DNA from 4 places in the Pseudoalteromonas sp. L1 genome. Region 1 is predicted to be linked to each of the others. Evidence: predicted binding sites of a transcription regulator. Region 1 holds the regulator's gene; each other region holds the start of a gene.
The links. Region 1 encodes FliA, which starts transcription of late flagellar genes. Its sites were predicted from a motif close to CTAAAGNTNNNNNNNNNNNNGCCGATA; they were not measured.
Positions count from the first base shown of each region.

Region 2: the regulator FliA is predicted to act here: its motif matches at 2,501-2,527, upstream of L3V38_RS20045 (DUF5610 domain-containing protein).
Region 3: the regulator FliA is predicted to act here: its motif matches at 1,566-1,592, upstream of L3V38_RS03000 (VC2046/SO_2500 family protein).
Region 4: the regulator FliA is predicted to act here: its motif matches at 4,377-4,403, upstream of pomA (flagellar motor protein PomA).

Region 1 covers NZ_JAKKCT010000001.1:313,566-319,221, forward strand. The annotation lists gene flhF (flagellar biosynthesis protein FlhF) at 1-1,422, shown strand, start outside; gene L3V38_RS01405 (MinD/ParA family protein) at 1,415-2,275, shown strand; gene L3V38_RS01410 (RNA polymerase sigma factor FliA) at 2,302-3,012, shown strand; gene cheY (chemotaxis response regulator CheY) at 3,053-3,436, shown strand; gene L3V38_RS01420 (protein phosphatase CheZ) at 3,454-4,221, shown strand; gene L3V38_RS01425 (chemotaxis protein CheA) at 4,237-5,656, shown strand, end outside.
Region 2 covers NZ_JAKKCT010000012.1:19,379-25,034, reverse strand. The annotation lists gene L3V38_RS20055 (RNA-binding protein) at 52-534, shown strand; gene murI (glutamate racemase) at 494-1,288, opposite strand; gene L3V38_RS20045 (DUF5610 domain-containing protein) at 1,350-2,471, opposite strand; gene trmA (tRNA (uridine(54)-C5)-methyltransferase TrmA) at 2,637-3,734, shown strand; gene L3V38_RS20035 (DUF523 domain-containing protein) at 3,737-4,192, opposite strand; gene L3V38_RS20030 (thiol:disulfide interchange protein DsbA/DsbL) at 4,250-4,888, opposite strand; gene L3V38_RS20025 (thiol:disulfide interchange protein DsbA/DsbL) at 4,907-5,530, opposite strand; gene L3V38_RS20020 (serine/threonine protein kinase) at 5,563-5,656, opposite strand, start outside.
Region 3 covers NZ_JAKKCT010000001.1:643,963-649,618, forward strand. The annotation lists gene L3V38_RS02980 (ion channel) at 1-464, opposite strand, end outside; gene L3V38_RS02985 (SprT family zinc-dependent metalloprotease) at 568-1,254, shown strand; tRNA gene L3V38_RS02990 (tRNA-Tyr) at 1,297-1,381, opposite strand; tRNA gene L3V38_RS02995 (tRNA-Tyr) at 1,430-1,514, opposite strand; gene L3V38_RS03000 (VC2046/SO_2500 family protein) at 1,627-2,142, shown strand; gene L3V38_RS03005 (DUF6172 family protein) at 2,305-2,604, shown strand; gene L3V38_RS03010 (alpha/beta hydrolase) at 2,671-3,312, shown strand; gene L3V38_RS03015 (alpha/beta hydrolase-fold protein) at 3,315-4,130, shown strand; gene L3V38_RS03020 (YchJ family protein) at 4,142-4,621, opposite strand; gene L3V38_RS03025 (SulA-like leucine-rich domain-containing protein) at 4,662-5,099, opposite strand; gene L3V38_RS03030 (S9 family peptidase) at 5,401-5,656, opposite strand, start outside.
Region 4 covers NZ_JAKKCT010000006.1:2,853-8,508, forward strand. The annotation lists gene L3V38_RS16815 (amidohydrolase) at 1-32, shown strand, start outside; gene L3V38_RS16820 (DNA topoisomerase III) at 34-1,944, opposite strand; gene L3V38_RS16825 (hypothetical protein) at 1,996-2,487, opposite strand; gene L3V38_RS16830 (flagellar motor protein MotB) at 2,620-3,543, opposite strand; gene pomA (flagellar motor protein PomA) at 3,546-4,313, opposite strand; gene xseB (exodeoxyribonuclease VII small subunit) at 4,586-4,828, shown strand; gene ispA ((2E,6E)-farnesyl diphosphate synthase) at 4,834-5,656, shown strand, end outside.

The sequences.
Region 1 (5,656 bases):
AAAGATGGGTTAGGTGTTGATGCGGTTATTATGTCAAATAAAAAGCTCGCTAACGGTGTTGAAATCGTTGCTGCTGTAGATTACGACAAAGCAGCCCCAAAAGCCGAAGCCGCGCCCGCAGCAGTGCAATCAAAATCTACGCCACAGCATAACTTTGTAAAGCCTGAACCAATGCGTGCTAAACCTGAGCCGCAAGCAAAAGTTGCTGATAGCCTACAAGCGTTACTTGAGCGTCAAGCCCCACGCCCTCGTTCGCCTGAGCTTGCATCTATGTTTAGCCAATCTGGTATCGATACAGGCGAGCACTATCAGCCTAAAGAGCCTAGTTTTCAGCAGCAACCTGAGTTTGCTCAAAAGCCACGTTACCAAGAACAAGCTGCGCCTCGTGTGCAAACGCAAGCTCATAGCTTAGGCTTTGATGACTTAGATGCAGGCTTTGATGATTTAGATTCGCCTGTTGAGCAGAAAAATTCTGCGCCTGCTAATCAATCAGAAATGGCGACAATGCGTGAAGAAATGAATGCGATTCGTCAATTACTTGAACATCAAGTATCGGGCTTAATGCAGCAAGATATGGCACGTCGTGATCCAACTCGTGCGTGTATGATTGACCGTTTAGCGGGGATGGGAATTGAGCGTGATGTTGCTGAGCAAATGGCGTGTTTTATTCCTGACGATGTTTCACGTCAACAAGCTTGGCAAGCACTCCTGCAAATGGTTGAAAACCAAATGCATACGACCAATAACGAAATCTTACGTCAAGGCGGCGTGTTTGCACTTGTTGGGCCTACAGGTGTTGGTAAAACAACCACTGTTGCTAAGCTTGCTGCGTTAGGTGCGCAAAAATACGGTGCTGACAAAGTTGCATTAATTACGACGGATACATACCGTATTGGTGCCTACGAACAACTTGCTACTTATGGCCGTATTATTGGCTGTGGTGTTAAACAAGTAAAAGATGCAAATGAATTAGCTGAAGTGCTATACCATTTACGTAATAAGCGACTAGTATTAATAGACACAGCAGGAATGAGCCAACGTGATTTACGTTTGACTGAGCAGCTTAATACACTAATGCGTAATCAGCGTGTTGATATTCGTAGTTACTTAGTATTAAGTGCTACAGCACAAATAAATGTGTTGCAAGAAACCGTAAGACACTTTAAAAAGGTGCAACTAAGTGGTTGTATATTCACTAAGTTAGATGAATCACTAAGTTTAGGTGAGATTATTAGCATAGCGATTCAAAATCGCCTTCCGATAGGGTATCTTACTAATGGTCAGCGAGTTCCTGAGGATATTCGTGTTGCAAATGCCGAAAAACTAGTGAAAAAGGCTGAACAATTGTATTTAAAACGAGCAAAAGCACAACATTCACGACGTCAAGCAGTAGCGTCGAGCACAGTAGGGATGTATGATTAACACAGTATTAGATCAAGCAAGCGGCCTGCGCAAAATGAATCAAAATAATAATAGTGGCGTTAAAGTAATCGCTGTGACTGGCGGCAAAGGTGGTGTGGGTAAAACCAATGTTTCATTAAATACCGCTATTGCACTCGGTCAGCAAGGAAATCGAGTATTAGTTCTCGACGCCGATTTGGGATTGGCAAACTGTGACGTCATGCTTGGCCTTCGTGTTGAACGTAACTTATCTCATGTTTTATCTGGCGAATGTGAGCTGGATGAAATCCTTGTTGAAGGCCCTGCGGGAATTAAAATAGTTCCTGCAACCTCTGGTTCGCAAAGTATGGTGGAACTTAGTCCTTCTGAACATGCTGGCCTTATCCGCGCATTTAGCGAATTAAACACTGAGTTTGATATATTAATTGTCGATACCGCCGCGGGTATTTCTGACATGGTATTAAGCTTTTCACGTGCAGCACAAGATGTTGTTGTGGTTGTGTGTGATGAACCTACCTCGATTACCGACGCCTACGCACTCATTAAAGTACTGAGTCGTGAACACGGTGTGTATAAATTTAAAATTGTTGCCAATATGGTCCGCAGTATGCGTGAAGGCCAAGAATTGTTTGCTAAACTATCAAAAGTAACCGATCGTTTCTTGGATGTATCTATGGAATTAGTTGCAACAATACCGTATGACGAAAATATGCGTAAATCGACTCGACGCCAAAAAGTGATTGTTGAGTTGTTTCCTAGTTCGCCAGCAGCAGTCGCATTTAAAACATTAGCAACAAAAGCAGTTAAGTGGCCAATACCAAATCAACCATCAGGTCATTTAGAATTTTTTATTGAAAAACTAGTAAACGGCTAACTATGACAACATCGGTGAATAAAGCGATGGGATATCAATCAGCAAACAATTTGAATGCGATTGTCGAAAAGCATGCCTCTTTAGTCAAAAAAGTGGCATGTCATTTAATTGCTCGTTTACCCGCCAGTGTTCAATTAGATGATTTAATTCAATCAGGCATGATTGGCCTTATTGAAGCATCAAAAAACTTTGATGCGAGCAAAGGGGCAAGCTTTGAAACCTTCGCTGGTATTCGCATCCGTGGTGCGATGCTTGACGAAATTCGTCGGGGCGATTGGGCGCCTCGCTCTGTTCACCGAAATGCCCGCCTCGTTGCTGAAACCATTGCCTCATTAGAAAGTACTTTAAATCGAGAGCCAAAAGATACAGAAGTTGCTGAAAAACTTGATATTACGCTTGATGAGTACCATCATATCTTACATGATGTAAACTCCAGTAGAGTACTGGGTATTGAGGATTTAGGTGTTGATGAAGATGTCATCACACCAATGGGCCAAGATTTAGCACTAGACAAACCGTTTAATAACGTTAAAAATGAACGGTTTAACCAATCTCTATTAACGGCTATTCAATCGTTACCAGAAAGAGATGCGCTTGTTTTGTCTTTGTATTACAACGATGAAATGAATTTAAAAGAAATAGGGCACATACTCGATGTAAGTGAGTCGCGTGTGAGTCAAATACATGGTCAGGCGATGATTAAGCTCAAAGCAAAAATCAATGACTGGATTAATTAGTAGTAAGTAAATATAGGTTCAAACCTCACCGGAGGATGTTTTGGATAAAAACATGAAAATTCTTGTTGTTGATGATTTTTCTACAATGAGACGTATCATTAAAAACCTGTTAAGGGATTTAGGTTTCACCAATGTGCAGGAAGCTGATGATGGTTCAACAGCATTACCAATGCTACAAAATCAAGAATTTGATTTTGTTGTCACCGATTGGAACATGCCTGGCATGCAAGGTATTGATTTGTTGAGAGCAATTCGTGCCGACGATAGCCTAAAGCATATTCCTGTGCTGATGGTGACAGCTGAAGCGAAAAAAGAACAAATTGTTGCTGCTGCTCAAGCGGGTGTTAATGGTTACATCGTTAAACCATTCACTGCTGCGACACTGAAGACCAAATTGGAAAAAGTGTTTGAACGTTTAGGTTAATCTAAGGGGAGAGGCTTATGTCAGCACTTGCTGCGCCTCAAATAAGTTTAGAGCAAGCTCGTCAACTTGTTGAGTATCTTGAAAATGGTGAACAAGAAAAAGCAGATAAGCTAATACTTGATACAGCATCAAAAGAACAATCAGAGTTGTTTGCAGAGGTCGGAAAATTAACGCGACAACTCCATGAAGCGCTAAAAAACTTTGATCTCGATACGCGTTTAACAGGCTTAACAACGGAAGCAATTCCTGACGCTAAACAGCGCTTAAATTATGTCATGGAAATGACAGAAAGCGCCGCTAATAAGACCATGGATGCAGTGGAAGCAAGTTTGCCAATTGCTCAGCAACTTGCAGACGATATAGCGACGATAAAACCTACATGGGATCGTTTGATGAATCGAGAAATTGAGCTCGGTGAATTCAAATCATTATGTCATAGCTTAGATAAGTTTATGAACAGCTCGCAAACTAAAACAGATGAGCTACAAGGCTTGATGACAAATGTGTTAATGGCACAAGATTATCAAGACTTAACAGGGCAAGTTATACGCCGAGTCATCGAGTTAGTGCGCGAAGTAGAAGACAGTTTAATCAATCTTTTAACTGTGTTTGGCAGTCAAGAAGATGGTCATCAAAAACAAGAAAAACAGGCCATAGAACAAGCACCTGCACAAAGCGATACGCTAGCAGGTCCTGAAGGGCCAATTATTGATAAAGAGTCTCGCGATGATGTTGTCTCAGGACAAGATGAAGTTGATGATCTATTATCAAGTCTGGGCTTCTAAGAGGAGAGTAGCTGCATGAGCTTTGAAGTCGATGAAGATATTTTACAGGATTTCCTAGTTGAAGCTGGGGAAATCTTAGAGCTTTTGTCAGAGCAATTAGTCGAACTGGAAAATAACCCAGAAGATAAAGATTTATTAAATGCTATTTTTAGGGGCTTCCATACCGTAAAAGGTGGGGCTGGCTTCTTAAGCATGACAGAACTTGTTGATGCTTGTCATGGCGCCGAGAATGTCTTTGATTTATTACGTCAGGGCGGGCGCACTGTTACATCTGAATTAATGGATGTTATTTTACAGGCTCTCGATACAATAAATGAAATGTTTACGACCATTCAGAATCGTGAGCAGCCAGAGCCTGCGGACCCTGTCCTCCTTGAAGCCCTTCATAAATTAAGTCACCCACCAAGCGCTGAAGAACTTGCTGGTGAAGACACATCAATAACAGAGGCTGTTAGCACCGCGCCTGAAGAGCCAGTTGTTGAAGAACCTATCATCGACAGCTCAGAAGTAACTGCTGATGTGGCAACGGATAACACCGATGAAGACGACCCGTTTGCATTTGATATGTTGTTTGACGGTGGTTTGGCTGATACTCAGCCTGATGCACAAAATATTGATGAAATAACCGAAGATGAATTTGAAAGCTTACTTGATGAGCTACATGGTAAAGGGCAAAGCCCTGCAGCTGTTGAAGCAGAAAAAGTAAGTAATGACAGTGATGATATCACTGATGATGAATTTGATAGTTTGTTAGATGAACTTCACGGAGTTGGTAGCTTTGGTGAAGTAAAATCAACGAGCACACCAGAACAAGTGTCGGCTGAAAAGCCTGTTAGCACAGCATCACAGCCTGCTGGCAGTGAGGGTGACGATGAAATCAGTGACGATGAATTTGAAGCCCTGCTTGATGAGTTACATGGTAAAGGAACGGCGCCTAAATCATTAGAGCCTTCATCATCAGCACAGCCTACAGAGCCAAAAGCGCCTGAAGCTGCGAAAGCTGAGCCTAGTAAACCAGTGCCTCAAGCAAAACCAGCAACCCCTCCTCCTGCAAAAGCGGCTCAGCCTGCTCCTGTTGCAGCTAAAGCAGAGCCTAAGCCAAGTGCCGCTGCGAAAAAAGCACCTGCACCACAGGCGGAAACGACGGTACGTGTTGATACTAAACGTCTTGACGAGATTATGAACATGGTTGGCGAACTGGTACTTGTTCGTAACCGCTTAGTCAGTCTTGCTAATAATACCAATAGTGAGTCTATGGGTAAGGCTATCTCGAATTTAGACGTTGTCACAGCTGACTTGCAAGGTGCTGTGATGAAAACACGAATGCAGCCGATTAAAAAAGTATTTGGCCGTTTCCCTCGCGTCGTTCGTGATTTAGCACGTAGTTTGAAAAAAGATATTAATTTGCAGTTGGTTGGTGAGGAGACTGATTTAG
Region 2 (5,656 bases), on a different contig from region 1:
AGCTCACAATGTTAAATTAATGTTTATTTCCTGTTTATTGGTAGATCTAAAATGAAATTACCCGATCAAAAATCTTTTCTTTTCTCTATTATTATTGCTGTATTAGGTTTTGTCGTTGTTAAGTTTGCATTTGCAAGCTTAGCCTTAGACCCTGCGTTGCTGTTTGGTGCAGGTTTATTAATTGGTGCTTTAGTGATTGCCGTTGTTGCATCACCGGTAAGTGAGGAGGCTGAAGTAAAAACAAAAACACTTTATGTTGGCAATCTTCCTTACCGTGCTAATGAAGGTGTCGTTCGTGCTTTATTCGAAGAACAAGGCAAAGTGTTCAACGTCCGTCTATTGAAAGATAAAAACACTGGTAAGCGACGTGGATTTGGTTTTGTTGAAATGGCTGAAACCGATGCAGACAAAGCAATCAATCAGTTGAATGATAGTGAATTCCAGCAACGCACTTTGAAAGTGCGTGAGGCAAAACAAAAACAAGAAGGTGAAGCTAGTAACTTTCGTCAGGAGTCTGATCAGTCAACTCTATAAGCTCGATGCTTAATTGCGAAGCATCAATAGGGGCCGTTGCGTAATAACGCAGCGGCTTTTTTGTGTCTATTGATAAGTCAAATTGATGTTTCATTAATAAGCTACTTACCCTATTGGCGATCGCTTTACCGGAATCAATTAACTTTACCGGCTTCTCAAAGCGCATCGTTAATGTATTTGCTAATAAAGGAAAATGTGTGCAACCTAACACAAGTACATCAATATCATCAGCAATATTAAGTGCGGCTATTTCTTCATTAAACTCATAGTTAGATAATGAATGAGTATGAAACAATGTTTCAGCTAATTCTACCAGCTTAGTTGAAGCATATAAGCTCACTTTAGTATTTTTACCATGTTCTTTGATAAGTGCTTTAGTGTAATGACTATTTACAGTTGCGGGTGTGGCAAGTAGACCGATATGTTTTGTTTTACTTATTAAGCAAGCGGGTTTAATTGCAGGTACCACACCTACAATTTCAATATGAGTGTGCTTGCGAATGATGTTGAGTGCAGAGGTCGAAGCTGTATTACAGGCTATTACTAAGATATCAACTTTCAATGCACTACTTTCAATGAAATGGATTAAAGCCAGTAAGCGTTGAATGATCTTTTGCGGCGGTTGAGCACCATAGGGCAATAGTGCATTGTCCATAAAGTAACTATAAGTGGCTTCAGGTAGCAGTTGTTGAATTTGCTCAAGTACAGTAGTGCCTCCAATACCTGAATCAAATACCATGATATGAGCTGACAAACTACTTTCCCCTGAAAATCAAAGGTCAGCAGTTTGCCATGCAGTTATTTAAAAAGAAAGCTTACGATTTTAGCTCTTCGATATCTGCGTTGATCTTATTCATCTGCTCAAGCATGGTCTTGGTATAATCGACTAACTTGCTCACTTCTTCTTTATCTTGATTTAACCACTCTAAAATACCGGCAAGTTGATTTTGTAAACCAAGTTCATTTGCCTTATTCAAGGTTTCTTTCAAGTCATCGTTAAATGGTGCTAGCTTTTCTGCCACATCTTTTTCAGGAGTAGGTCTGACTTGTTCGTAGCCTTTTATGCTTGCAACGGTCTTTGTTTGTCTAAGATCCATAGAAAAGGCAACAAGCTGCTCATTACCTAAATTAAGTTCCTGCGCCTGTTTAAATGCTTCATCTAATGAACCAGAGAAAAAGGTCTCGCTCACTTCTTGTAAATCTTCCATAAGCGCATTAATTGCTTCTTGCTCTTGTTCATTTAATTCACCATTCACTGACATCGAAAATGAAAGCTCACGAGATTGTGATGACTCACTTACAAATGCTTCATTTCCACCACGCTTACTATAAGCACTGGCAGATTGGCTAGTATACGCATCTGCAAAACTGATACTCACTTCATCGCCTTCTGCTGTGGTGAATGTATACTCAGCATTATTTCGTAAACTTACATACTGTGCTTGGCTTACCGATACAGAAGCTGGCTTAGGGTTAAAAAGACTTTCCTCAAGTTGATCTATACCACTGAAGATACCTTCTTTTGATTTCTCAATACCTTCTTCAATATCATCATTTAGTAGATTTGAACCTTTCAGCTCTTCATAAGCCTCATCAACTCCCATTTGAACGCCTTTTCGGGCTTCACCTAACATACTTTTAAGCTTTTCGTCATCTGCACCATCCGCTTTTGCTTTGCGAATAGCGCCGCCAACAAAATCAAGTACATTCTTAACGATTGCTTCAAAGTCAAACAGGGGCCTATCTTTTTTTTCTTCTACTACAGGTAATCCTAACTCTGCGGCAAGTTTATCGCCGAGTACTTTGGCAGCTAACTCTCGCCCTTTTTGCTGATAGCTATCATGAGCACTTTGAATTGTAGGCTGCTGCAATGGTTGCTTACCATTGTACTTATTTACGTTTGTATTAGGCATATAGCCTTGGTTGCCAATTTTCATGATCCGACTCCATGTGATGATTACCTCATTATCGGCTAAAAGTTAGAAAACTTAAGTTTTCTGTATAAAAAAACAACACCAAAAATAAGTAACAAAACTAGACAAATCTTCTATGCCCCCTACAATAGCGCCGATATAAAGCTAAGAGATAAAAGGTAATCAGCCATGGCGGTTATAAAAATTGATACAACTCAATATGATGCACAACTAAGTGAAAAGGAGCAGCGCATCTTTTCACAGTTTCAACGTTTCGGTGTTGAAAAGTTAGAAGTATTTAGCTCTGATCCAATTCACTACCGTCAACGAGCTGAGTTTCGCGTGTGGCACGAAGGTGATGATCTATTTCATATTATGTTTGATCAACAAACCAAAGAGAAAATTCGCGTTGAAAGCTTTGACCCTGCTGCGCCTTTAGTCGGTGAGGTTATGCAGGCGATGATTGAAAACTTAAAAGGGTGTGAAATCCTACGCCGCAAATTATTTCAAATCGATTACCTATCAACTTTAAGTGGTGAGATTCTTGTCAGTTTGCTGTATCACAAGCCCTTATGTGATGAATGGTTAGAGGCAATTAAAGCACTAAAAGCAAAACTCAGTACACAATTTAACATCGACTTTATTGGCCGCGCACGTAAACAAAAAGAAGTGATTGGTAATGACTACGTCGTAGAGCGCCTAAACGTTAATGGTAAAGAGCTTATTTATCAACAAGTAGAGAATAGCTTTACCCAACCAAATGCCAAAGTAAATATTAAGATGCTTGAATGGGCACAAGCACTTTGTGAGCCATTAGAGAATGATTTACTCGAACTATACTGTGGTAATGGTAACTTCTCGATTGCTTTAGCGAACTCGTTTGATCGTGTACTCGCAACTGAAATTTCTAAATCATCTGTTTACTCTGCACAATATAATATTGCACAAAATAAAGTGGATAACTTAGATATCATTCGCATGTCGAGTGAAGAGTTTACGCAAGCTATGAAAGGTGAACGCACGTTTTCTCGCTTAGAAGGCATTGATCTGAAAAGTTATAATTGTCAGAGTATTTTAGTTGATCCACCCCGTGCAGGAATGGATACACTCACCAGTGATCTCGTAGCTAATTACGACAATATTATCTATATATCATGTAATCCAGATACGCTTGAACGCGACCTTGAACACCTTAGTAAAACACACGAAGTTAAACGCTTTGCTATATTTGATCAATTTCCATACACGCATCACATTGAGTCTGGTGTATTTTTACAACGTAAATAAGTTTAGTTTTCTGCCAGTGCTGCAAATAGCGCTGGCAATTGCTCTTCACTGAACACATCTATATTATTACTTTGTAATAACCGTGCGGTTAAACCCATCCCTATAACCTTATGCCCTGTATGGCTGCCATCATAGATAGTGTTACGCCCGCAGGATGGACTGGATTCTTTTAGTAAAGCAAAACGAATTTTATGCTTTTGGCAAATTTTTAAGGCTTGTTCTGCTCCTGCGATAAATTCAGCAGTGACATCTTCAGCATCTTTCGTTAACACTCGATCTTCTTTAATTTCAGCGGGCGGCCTTGGGATAGGTAAACCACCAGCTACTTCGGGACAAAAGGAAACTAACCTTTTTTGTTGTTTGAGTGATTCTAATCCAGGGTCTAATAAGTTTTGCGATTGGCCATCGTAGCGTACAGGATTCCCCAATAAACAGCTTGATACTAAAACTTTTTCCATGTTCTTCACCAATAAAAAAGCTCCGCGAGCGGAGCTTATTAATATATTTAGCTTATATTATTTATCAGCTAAATAGTTGATAAGGTCAGCCATACCTTTTGCATCACTGATACCTGACTCAGCACCTAAAATTAAACGATATTTACCATTCACAATGAATGTTGGTACACCTTTTAATGCGCCTTTTTGTTTGTAGTACTCTTGATCGCGTTTCATTTTTGATGCCATCGTACGTACAGAAAAGCTATTGTAGTATTTATCAAAATCAGCTTCCGTTACGCCTTGTGATACGAAGATATCTTTCATATCTGCTAATTCATTGATTCGTGCACGTTTACCATGAATATGATTAAAAACAGCAGCCACTAAAGCATCTTTTTGTGGTAACACAGCCGCGGTTGCATAAGCTTGGGCTAACATAGATTGAATTTCTGGATCACGAGGTCCTGAAAAGTCTACATGGCTCTTTTTAAAAGCAACACCGTCATTCAAAAGCGGCTTTAGCTGTGCAACGATTGATTCAAAGCTATTACAATGCGGACAATAAAATGAGAAAAACTCTTTTACTTCAGGCTTTTTAGAAGCGCGCGCATCAAATGCTTCGTAATGCTTACCTTCTTCATATTGTGCAGCCGCTGCATTCGCTGCCAATCCTAATGTCATCGCCAATAAGGTGGCTTTAACTAACTTAATCATTACTTCTACACTCCAAAATTATTGTTCTAGCAAAAACTTAACCAGCTCATCAAGCTGCTCTTGGCTCTTGATGGTGTTTAAGTTTATTTTATATTTATCATTTACAATAAATGTTGGTACGCCTGTTAGGGCACCGATTTGTGAATACTTATTTTGTTTGTCTTGCATCGCTTTTTCTGCACTAATTACTGGCATGCTTGCGATTTCAGTATCAAATACTTCATTACTAATACCGTTCGTTGCAAGTAATGCTTTCACATCTTTAATATTTTGTAGTGGCGCACGTTGAACATGGATGCTATGAAAAATTTGATCTGCTACTTGCTCACCCTTTCCTTGTTGCTTAGCAATAAGGTAAGCATAGCTTAGGTTACTCTGTGTTTGTTTTGACACCCCACCTAAAAAGTTAACGTGGTTTTTAACAAACTCAGTGCCCTCTGGCAGCGCTGCGGTCAGTGCTTTAGCCACTGGCTCAAACTTAAAACAGTGTGGGCAATAAAAAGAGAAAAACTCTGTCACTTGCGGGGTAGCACTTTTTTCAACTTTCAATACTTCATACTGGTTACCTGCTTCGAAGTCAGCCGCAAATGCAGCAAAAGGTAAACATAGAATGAGTAGACTTAACTTTAATTTTTTAAACATTGTTTTCTCGTCTTTACTTATCTTTTTAAAATTTATGGTAATAATTTTAACGGGGCTTCTTGTAATGCCGCAAGCTGTTCTTTTAGAGCCAGTATTTGTTGCTCCCAGTATTTGTCTTCTGCGAAC
Region 3 (5,656 bases), 330 kb from region 1:
CGCGCTTTAATTGCTTGCGATTCTTGTAATAACTTTTCTCCCAAATCAATATTATCGATGCGGCTATCGTTGAGTTTAACGCCAAGCAAGTTTGTGTCCTTCAAATCACAGTAATGCAGGCTCGCGTTATGCAAATTTGCTTTCATGAGTGAGGCATTGGCAATTTTATTATTGAATAAATGTGCACCAGATAGGTTTGCTCGATAGAAATTGCAGTAAGAGAGATCATAGCCTTCTTCATCATCTTGCTTAATTAAGTTAAGCCCAGATAAGTTAGCTCTTTGTAATTGTAAGCCTTGTAATAACCCACCTTTTTTAGCGTAACGCTCCAATTTCTGCGTTAGTTCAAGCCCAGACTTATCAAATTTATTGTCGTGCCAAAAACAAAAGCCAGATCCCATATCAGTTTCTTGGCACTTTTTTCCTGTGGGAGAGGTATAACTACAACAGGGTTTATCAGGCATAAGAATGAAAACTTATTTGTTAGTCATATTTATAGATTAGCAGGTATTTTACAGGGTAAAATGTAATACCAAGATTTTATGCATTGAATTGGTTTATTTTTTGTTGGATTACACATTAAAACGCAGTAAACGTAGGAAAACAGTAGCGATTAAAGTAGCTCAGCAGCAGCTAACAGTCTACGCGCCTCATTTTGTACCACTAAGTGATATAGAGTCTTGGCTTGTGTCTAAAAAAGACTGGGTACAAGCACAAATTGCTAAGCAAGCTTCACAAGCACAAATGCAGCAGTTTCCATTGGAAACGGGTGTAATAAACTTATTTAACCAACCGTTAGCAATTAAACTTAATAAAGGCAAAAGTAGTCACTGGCAACAAAATGAACGCTCAAGTGAGCTGAGCTTATCAGTGTCATCACGTGTAAAGAATACAGAGAGTAAGTATTTGTCATTACTGGAAGACTTTTTACATCACAAGCTAGAGAGCTACCTTGAAATGCGTATTCACGACTACTGCTTGAAAATGCAGGAGGCATTGCCAGAGCAGTTAAAAGTGCAACATTACAAACGTCGCTGGGGGAGCTGTAATCAACGTCGAGAGTTAACTTTCAACCTACACTTAGCCTGTGCGCCAACGTGGGTAATCGACTATGTAATTGTCCATGAACTTGCGCATTTAAAATATATGAATCACAGTTCTGTATTTTGGCAGCGTGTGAGTCGCTTTTACCCTGATTATAAAAAAGCAAGTCAGTGGTTAAAAGTAAACGGTAGTCAGTTACGATGGCAATGAGATAATAACAAAATAAATATAAAGAGAAGTCATATAGAAAAGTGGTGGAGGGAGCTGGATTCGAACCAGCGAAGGCTGAGCCGTCAGATTTACAGTCTGATCCCTTTGGCCGCTCGGGAACCCCTCCACACTAATTGTTATTGCATTTGGCCCCACTTAACTGAGCGTAGAAAAGTGGTGGAGGGAGCTGGATTCGAACCAGCGAAGGCTGAGCCGTCAGATTTACAGTCTGATCCCTTTGGCCGCTCGGGAACCCCTCCAATGCAACGGCGCTGATAATAGCAAACTGATTATTTAAGTAAAGAAAAAAACTAAAGAAAAATGGATTAATGCCGATAACTGGTTAATCTTGAAACTATTCGGCTAAAGTCTATGCAAATTGATGGTTTGTTACTCAATGAGAGTCAACTTGATAATCGTCTTAATAAAAGTGTTCATGAGCAACGCAGTGGAGAATTTGCTTTACTATTGGCAATGCTCTCTCATGATGTGCTCGACTTTAGTCAGTTTCACCTACCAAAATCAGAGTTAGCTAACACCCAAATATCTGAGCAAGCGCTACGTAATGAATTAGGGGCGGGACCAAAGCAAGCATTAGCACCAGAGCAATTTGACATGCTAATTGGCGAGCAAAATGCATTTCGTCTTCTAAGTGGTGGACTTACAGACATTCGTTTACGTCAATGTTTAAACCCAGAGCCACTGACAATTCGTGATGATAAATGCCATGTGCCATTAAATGTCATTGATAATTGCGAACCTGCGGTTAGAAAACGTTATTACACTAATAATAGTGTTACAGAGCGACCACAAATGGATGCAGCGGCTTTTTATGATGGCTTAAAAGACGAATCAATTCATCAGCCTTTGTACTTAGCGACAGCTTAAATAATTAATTCCATTGTCATAACTTTCTTGTACGCTACAATAGGTAATTATAGGTAAATTTCAGCGTATTATTAAAAACTACAGCTAATTTTAAATGTGCTTGTTATAATGCGACCTAGTGGCTTTATGCCATGACTATTGAATCAAGTTATTAGGACCATAATGAAAAAAACATTCACGCTTAACCATGAGAAAATCAAATATCCTCGTATGGTTGATGCAGCCAAACACGAAGTAAAAAAATACTTAAAACGTGAACGCAACAAAACACTTCCTGAAGGGGCTGATTATTGGGCGTTTGACTGTAAGTTTGGCGAATCTGCAGAAGATGCTCAGGTTGTGCATGTGGCAGAGATCAACAAATGCATTAGCGATATTGAAGCCAAAGGACTTATGACGTTTTATGTTGAAATCTTAGCGCGTCCTGCACAGCGACAATTACAAGAGTTTGACGAAGAGTAAACGTCAAACGAGCGAATCTAAGAGTGGGCCTTATGGCCCATTTTTATTGCCTAGCTATGGATTAGTATGCGCCGTTTTTTATTACTACTCGTTATTTGCGGATGCCAAGTCCAAGCAAATACTATTTATGATGAGCTTCCTAGTAGCTTCAATAGCAATGAGCATTATGTTTTTTATTCTCATGGTTACATCGTCGAAGGTGAGCACACTCGTCCACGTCATCCAAAATATGGCATTTATGATTTTCCTGCAATTAAAAAAGCACTAGCAGATCCAGCCTATAACTTAATTGCATACCACCGAAAAAAAGGCACAGCCCCATTTTTATTTGCTAAAAAGTTAGCTGCTGATGTCGACATCTTATTAAAGGCAGGTGTTCCTGAGTCGCATATTAGTCTGGTCGGTTTTTCACGAGGTGGGGCATTATCGGTACTGGCAGCCAATGAACTTAAACGCACAAATATCAACTTAATAATATTAGCAGGGTGTGCAGGTTTAATTAAAAAGCATCCATCAGTTAGGGCATTCGGTAAGGTTTACTCAATCTTTGAACGTTCAGATCAGGTTGGCTCTTGCCAATTTTTAATTGATAGGAGTGAAGTTACTAAGTTCGAAGAAATAAGCATTAATACAGGACTCTCTCATGGCGCATTTTATGAGCCAAAAGATGAGTGGGTGTTACCCATTAAGAAATGGCTAAAGGATTAACGATGCCTAATATACTTTTTATTTTGATGTTCTGTATTTTTGGGACAAGCTTTACCGCTTGGGCTGAACCCTATACTCTGCCGCGCACTGATACAGTTTTGCTAAAAGATAAACATACAGAAAACGAATACCCCATTACTATCAAACTGCCACGTAACTATCAAAAACAAAGCCAGAAACGTTACCCTGTGGTTTATCTGTTAGACGCCAATTACAGTTTGCCCATAGCCTCAGGTGCTAGCCGTTTTATGATGAATTCAGGCTCCATTGAGGAAGTAATTCTTGTTGCCGTTGGTTATCAAAAGGGCATATCAGGGCTAAATAGCCGAATTCATGATTACACACCGTTTGTTGATAATACATGGAAACGTGCTACAGGGGGCGCAAAGCAACATTTAAATTACTTAAAACACACTGTTATTCCTTATATTAACACCCATTATCGAACTGGCACGCAAAAGACACTTGTCGGTAATTCATTAGGGGGCCTGTTTGCTGCTTATACCTTATTTACCGAGCCGACGCTTTTTTCAAGCTATATAATTGGCAGTCCATCAGTGTGGTTTAAAGAAAACTCAATATTAGCTATGGCTGTAAAACCAGCTGCCAACACAACAAAAGTTTACATTGCAGTGGGTGAGCTTGAAGAGAGTGAAGGTGAAAAAATGGTTTCTGGTACTAAACAATTAGTAGATAAAATTAATAAGCAAAGTGGCGAACACGTGATGACAAATTTATTTGTTATTCCACATGCCCACCACGCAACGGCTTTCCCTACAACGGCCAGTCAAGGTTTAGATTGGCTATATAAAAAGTGAATAGCCGTGATTTAAATTGCGTGACACTTTTTATATTTTTTGCCGCTACCACAAGGGCACTCGTCATTACGGCCAATTTTAATATCTGCAACGGGTGTTATATCACCATCAAGGTAACGCCATAGGCCATCTTCTTTAATAAAACGCGACTTTTCGTGTAACTCACAATACAAGTTTTGGTAAAAGTAATTTGCTTTAAATTCTACAAAACCTTCTTGCTCGTTATATTCAGTATCTAAAACGTTTAGCTTGGTAAAACGACAGCTATTTGCAAAATCTTTAATTTCGCGAACAGGGTTAGCGGCTTGCTGGCTTTGTGCATAGGTACTAAATACATATTTTGCATCTTTTAGCGCGTATGCACTAAAACGAGAACGCATAAGTTGCTCAGGGGTATCAGCTTGGCTTGCACCGGTATGAAAAGGCTGGCAGCAAAGCTCGTAAGTCGATTCGCTGCCACAAGGACAAAGGGGGTGTGTGAGTGATGTCATAACAACTTACCTAAAACTGTAAATTGTTATTTTAACAAGCCTATTGTGGCTGCGGTACTAAATTGTTTAATTGAGCGCTTTTTGTAAAGCAATAAAACTTAGCTGATGCCTGCTCAAGGTTTAAGTTCATCGAATCAAGTTGGTGGTTGTTTACAATATCTGTCCATGTGATAACAGCAGCAAAATTACCGTTATGTAATGCTGAGCTAAGTACGTACTCAAGGTTAACTAAATGCTTTTGTCTGATCACAAGTAGTTTGCTGGTATCAATCGAACACGAATCTAATAATGCTTTGCTAGGTACATGATCAGGGGCAATTAATAGTGTCCATGCATTTTGGCTATTGTAATGATGCAATACTTTTAATAACTCAAAGGTTGCTGATATTTCGTCTTCAATTTGAATTAAATTAACAGACGCTTTGTCGTTATCTTGTTGGTAGCTTTTAACTGTTCTTAATGTAATTGGCTGTAACATAACTTTCACTCACTGGTTGTTTATACAGTATGTGTATACAGTAGTTTATACAGTGTTTTTGCGCAAGTACTTTTTTGCTATTTTTTAACCAATAGTTCAGTTTTATTTTTATTAAAAATATTTAGTTGTTATTAAACATGTAGTTATGATTTTCTTTGAAGAGCTAAAAAGGTGAAAAATCTACCACTAAATTCATACAGTGTTTCGTACAGTACTGGATGAAATACTAAATTTTGCTTGTATACAGGTATTTTGCATAAAAAAGCCGGTATAAAACCGGCCTTTAACCTTTACTGTTTTACTACTTATCTAAGTAGGTATTTAAAAACTCAAGGTATGCGTTTGAGGCTTTAATACGGTTTTCCTTTTTAGTAAAACCATGGCCTTCATCATCAAATAACACATAGTCGACAGGCACACCATTTGCCTTCACAGCGGCAACAAGTTCATCGCTTTCAACTTGTAAAACGCGTGGGTCGTTAGCACCTTGGATCACCATTAATGGCTTAGTGATGTTTTTAGCGTGAAAGAGCGGCGAAATTGCACGGTGACGTTCG
Region 4 (5,656 bases), on a different contig from region 1:
ATGCCGCGGTTGCCCTATTCAACAAACAGTAGTTTAGGTTGATTTAGCTCTGGGCTTAGCTTTTCTTTTAAAACGTCGCTTTTGCGGCGTTTTTGGTAATTGAGCAAAGACTTGACTGTCGCACTGTTTGGCTTGATCGACTAAAGCACGTAACTCAGTCAGTAATGGCGTTAAAAACTGCTGATAACTCATATTCTGTTCAGCTATATTCCCTAATGATGCTTCCCACTTAGCTGTTAAGTCAGGGCTAGCAAGCTGCTCTGGTAATGTACTTATGAGAGCTTTACCTGTTGCTGTAGCTAAAATGTTTTTACCTTGACGCTCTAAAAAGCGGCGCTTGAATAAAAGCTCAAGAATGCCTGCCCGTGTAGCCTCAGTCCCTAGACCATCCGTTTCTTTGAGGATCTTTTTAATTTCAGAGTCTTTCACATATCGGCTGATGCCTGTCATAGCACTTAGTAAGGTAGCATCAGTAAAGTGCGCTGGCGGTGTGGTCATTTTGTCTATCACTTCACCTTGATTACAGTGCAACTGCTGGCCTTTTTCAAGAGCAGGTAAGGTCTGCTCATCCTTCAACTCTGTTTTCCCCATTAATGTTTTAAAACCTAAGCTAATATCTTGCTTAGCAGCAGTTTTAAAAAGACCACCCGCAATTTCAACCGTTAATTTGGTTTCGTTAAACACATAGTCTGGATAAAACTGAATTAAATAATGACGACAGATCAACCGATAGATTTTTTGTTCGTCACTATTTAATGATGCTGAGCGTAGCTGCTTTTCGGTAGGAACAATCGCGTGGTGAGCTGCAACCTTGTTGTCATTAAAACATTTACTCTGCTTGCTCATATCAGCTTGCTTACAAGCTTCACTACTTTGCCCTTCATTTTTAGCAATTGCAGCAATAATACTCGTTGCATCTTTATGGTGTTCTTTTGGTAAATAGCGATTATCTGAACGAGGATACGTAATTAACTTATGGCGTTCGTACAAACTTTGACAGGTATCGAGCACCTTTTGTGCTGGCATTGAAAACGCTTTTGCTGCATCAATTTGTAAAGCAGATAAATTATAAGGCAATGGGGCTTGTTGTTTTTTTTGTTTTTGCTCAAGCTCAACCACCTTAGCTGGTTGATTAGTTATTCGTGACACAACATTTTCAGCAAGCCCTCTATGTAAGACTCTACCTTCTTCATCTTGATAGGGCTCGCATGCTTTACTTGGTTGCCACTTAGCAGAGAATGTTTGTTGCTGCTCTGTTTCAAGATGAGCCAAAACTTCATAAAAAGGTTTTGTTACAAAATTAGCGATTTCATTATCACGATTAACGACTAAACCTAAGATAGGCGTTTGTACACGCCCAACAGACAACACATTACCAAACCCTGCTTTTTGTCCAGCAAGCGTATAAGCTCGCGTTAAATTCATGCCAAATAACCAATCAGCACGTGAGCGAGCTAAGGCAGATACGCTCAAGGGAATAAAATCGCGATTCGACTTTAAATTATTCAGCGCTTTTTTAACTGCACTTAAGTTTAAGTCGCTTATTAAGAGCCGCTGGATTTGCTGTTTTTTAGCTTGGCTTAATTTGACCTGTTCAATTACTTCATCTACCAATAACTGGCCTTCACGGTCAGGATCACCGGCATGGACGATTATACTCGCTTGCTTAATCAGCTTTTTTAATACGGTGAGTTGTTTGCGTGTTTTTGCTTTAGGTTTTAACTGCCATTGTTCGGGCACGATAGGTAAGTGCTCAAATCGCCACTTTTTAAAACTTGCGTCGTAATCGTCAGGCTCAGCTTGTTCAAGCAAATGGCCAATACACCAAGAAACACAATCACCATTAGCAAGCTCAATATAGCCATCTTGCTTTTTTTGTGGTTTTGGCAATGCATCAGCAATGGCTCTTGCTAGAGACGGCTTTTCGGCAATGTAAAGTTTCATAATGCAACACTAAATACTGTTTTTATAAACAGTAGTCTAACACAGCATTTTTTACTTAGGAATGGTCTCGGCGAGCCTATTGCGACGGGTGAATAAGTAAATCATAGGCAAATAACATACAACTACGGTGCCTATATTAATAAGAGGGAGTAAGGTTTTATACATATATGTGCTATACGATAAATCCCATAAGTGAATATCAATTACGCGAAATAGTTGTAATATGGGTGCCATTACAACGACTAACTGCCCTAGTACGCTCTGCCAAAGATAAACCTTATCTTTTATACCAAGATAAGCAATGATGGCCATCCATGCTATGTCATTAAATGCCCATACAACGTAACGCCAAACAAAGATGTCATCAAACTCACTAAGGCTTGAATGGATAAGAGTGCCATATAGAAAAAAACTAGCGGTTATTACAGAAAACCTAAAGGCGAGCCAATCATTTCTGATATAAAAAACAAAAATAGCTGGGCTCAGAATGAACACCCAGCTATTACCCAATATAACAATAAAAGAGTTAAACCAATCCGGCACAAGTAGCGACCTTAATCAGTTTTCTGTTTTACCATCGTTACCATCACCGTTACCTGGCAGGTAGCAATATTTATCGAGCTTTTTCATTCTTATACCCATTACATTCTTTAACTAATTGTAACTGTAACTGATTTAGGGTCTTACATCAATAGGATCCGACTCTTGCGCCTTGCCTTGCATAATTGAGATTTCGACGCGACGGTTACGCTTTCTATCTTCATCGGTAACATTGGGAACAAGTGGCCTCGTTTCAGCATGACCCACTACGACCATTCTCGATTTATCGAAACCTGGGGCTTTTTCCATTTCACTTGCAACTGCAACTGCACGCTTTGAAGATAAATCCCAATTATTGGTATATAGCTCATTGGAAACCTGAAAATCATCAGTGTGACCAGATACCGTTATTTCGCCAGGCACGTCTTTTAGTAAGGTTGCAATATCTCGAATAATTGGTTTGAATTTAGGTTGTAAAAACGCACTCCCAGAAGGAAATGAGCCATTTTCCCGAATACGAATAATAATTTGCTGGCCCAAAGACTCTAGTTCAATCGCCCCATCAATAATCTGTTGTTCAAGTTGTTGCGCAATCTTCTTCACAAGCTCGTTGGTTTGTTCTTGATTCGCAGCGGAAATAGATTGATCCATCGCTTGTTCTTGCGCTGTACTTTGAGACTCACCGCCACGCTTATTACCACGCTGCTCTTGACGTCCACCTGCTGAGCTTTCATCACCGGCTTGGAATTCCAACATCTGCTGGGTCATTTCAACCGTTTGTTGTTGAATTGTTTCGATAGGCGTAGGCTCGGGTTTACCTGGCGTAAACTCCATGGCTATTACTGAAGTTCCTTTTGGGATGTCTTTTACTTCAATTTTGTTTTGCACACCAAAAGCAAACTTCATTGAGCCGGCAATTTGCTTAAACTTAAGAACATCCATTTCAGAAAAGGCAAGCAAGAGTACAAAGAAGCACATTAACAGTGACATTAAATCTGCGAAGGTTCCCATCCAAGCTGGTAAACCCGGAGGTGGACATTTGCACTCTTGATCAGACATGCTTACTCCTCAGTATCCACTTTTCGTTTAGACTCTGCTAAGTAGTTTTTCAAGATACCTTCTATTACTTTCGGGTTTTGACCGTCTTGAATACCTAGTACTGCGTCGAGAATTAAGCGTTGATTAAGAGCCTCTTCGTCTTTACGTAGCTCTAGTTTGACCTGAATTGGAATAGCAACCACGTTCGCTAAGAAAGCACCATATAATGTCGTTAACAGTGCAACGGCCATCGCAGGACCGATAGCTTTAGGATCATCCATATTTGATAACATGGCAACAAGGCCAATTAGCGTGCCTATCATACCCATTGCAGGAGCTATGTCGGCTAACGATTTAAATAGTCCCGCGCCATGTTCATGACGAGTTGCAGTAAGTGCGATATCTTTTTGCAAGGTAGCACGAACCACATCGGCGTCATGACCATCGACGAGCATATCAACGCCCTTGCGCATAAATCCATTAGGAATTTCAGCTTCTTCGAGTGCTAAAAAACCACCTTTACGTGCTGAATCAGCTAACTCTACAGCTTTCTCTATTAGCTCTTCTGGAGATTCTATTTTGAACATGAAAGCTTTCGCGGCAACTTTACCTATGCCCAAAAACTGACCCATAGTAAAGTTTGACAACACAATGAAAATAGAGCCGCCAAATACAATGACCACCGAAGGGGTGTTATAAAACATTGCAACTTGGCCATCACTACTTAACACCATCGACATAGCAATTAAGCCTATGGCACCAAGAATACCTATTATGGTTGCTAAATCCACATACCCCTCCAGAGGAACAATTGCACGATACCCTAAGGCATCAAATTTTTATTATTAACTGCTTATCGGCAAGCAATTGAAATACTTAAATCATTAAATGAATTAATTTTATTTTAATGTAAGTTTCTCAAGCTACAAGTTTATCTTGTGTCTAAAAGCGTAAAAATAGCATATTGGCGTTGCTTTATGCGTAAAAAAACACATCATTCTTTGACCTAGTTTAGCATTCCCCCTAAAATTGGCCTCACTTTCTATCAGCTAGTGAGGCCACTATGGCAGCGAAGAAACCAGAAAACTTGAGCTTTGAAGAAGCCTTGGATGAATTATCTAATATTGTTGTACAAATGGAACAGGGTGACTTGTCATTAGAGCAATCTCTTAAGCAGTTTGAACGTGGTATTGCATTAGCTAATGCCTCATCAGGTAAACTACAACAAGCAGAACAAAAAGTTGCCATACTTATGGGTAACGATAGCCAAGCTCCACTGAGCAATTTCGATTCAAATTTGGACTAATTTCAGTGCAATTAATAGACCAACTGCAAGATGCTCGCAATGATGTTGAAGCAACACTTAATCACTATTTTGATCAGCCTTTAGATACCGAACAAACAATAAAAGAAGCCACTCATTATGGCGTGTTAAATGGCGGCAAACGATTACGTCCTTACCTTGTTTATGCAACAGGTAGGATGATGGGGGCACAGAAAAAAGACCTCGATATTCTTGCAGCAGCCATTGAGTGTATCCATAGCTATTCACTAGTTCATGATGACTTACCAGCAATGGATGATGACGATCTGCGACGTGGCCGCCCTACTTGCCATATAGTTTATGGTGAAGCAAACGCTATTCTTGCAGGTGATGCACTACAAACACTTGCCTTTGACTTAATTGCCAATCATCCTTTTTCTGTACCGCCAGCGCAGCAAATAAAAATGATCGCCTCATTAAGCAAAGCCTCAGGTATTGAAGGTATGGTAGGTGGTCAAGCGCTTGACATTAGTGCGACGAATAATGAAATCAGTGTCGAACAATTAGAGCGTATTCACCAACTGAAGACAGGGGCACTGCTTAATTGTGCAATAACCCTAGGTGCATTGTGTGCCAATCAGTGTGACGAACACACATTAAAACAGCTTAATTTGTTTGGACAAGCGATAGGTCTGGCTTTTCAGGTACAAGACGATATCCTAGATGTCGAAGCAGATACAGAAACACTTGGCAAACCGCAAGGGTCAGATATTGCAGCAAATAAAGCAACCTACCCCGCTCTTTTAGGACTGGATGGTGCAAAGCAAAAAGCGCAAGATTTACTCGCGCAAGCACATCAAGCTTTAGAGG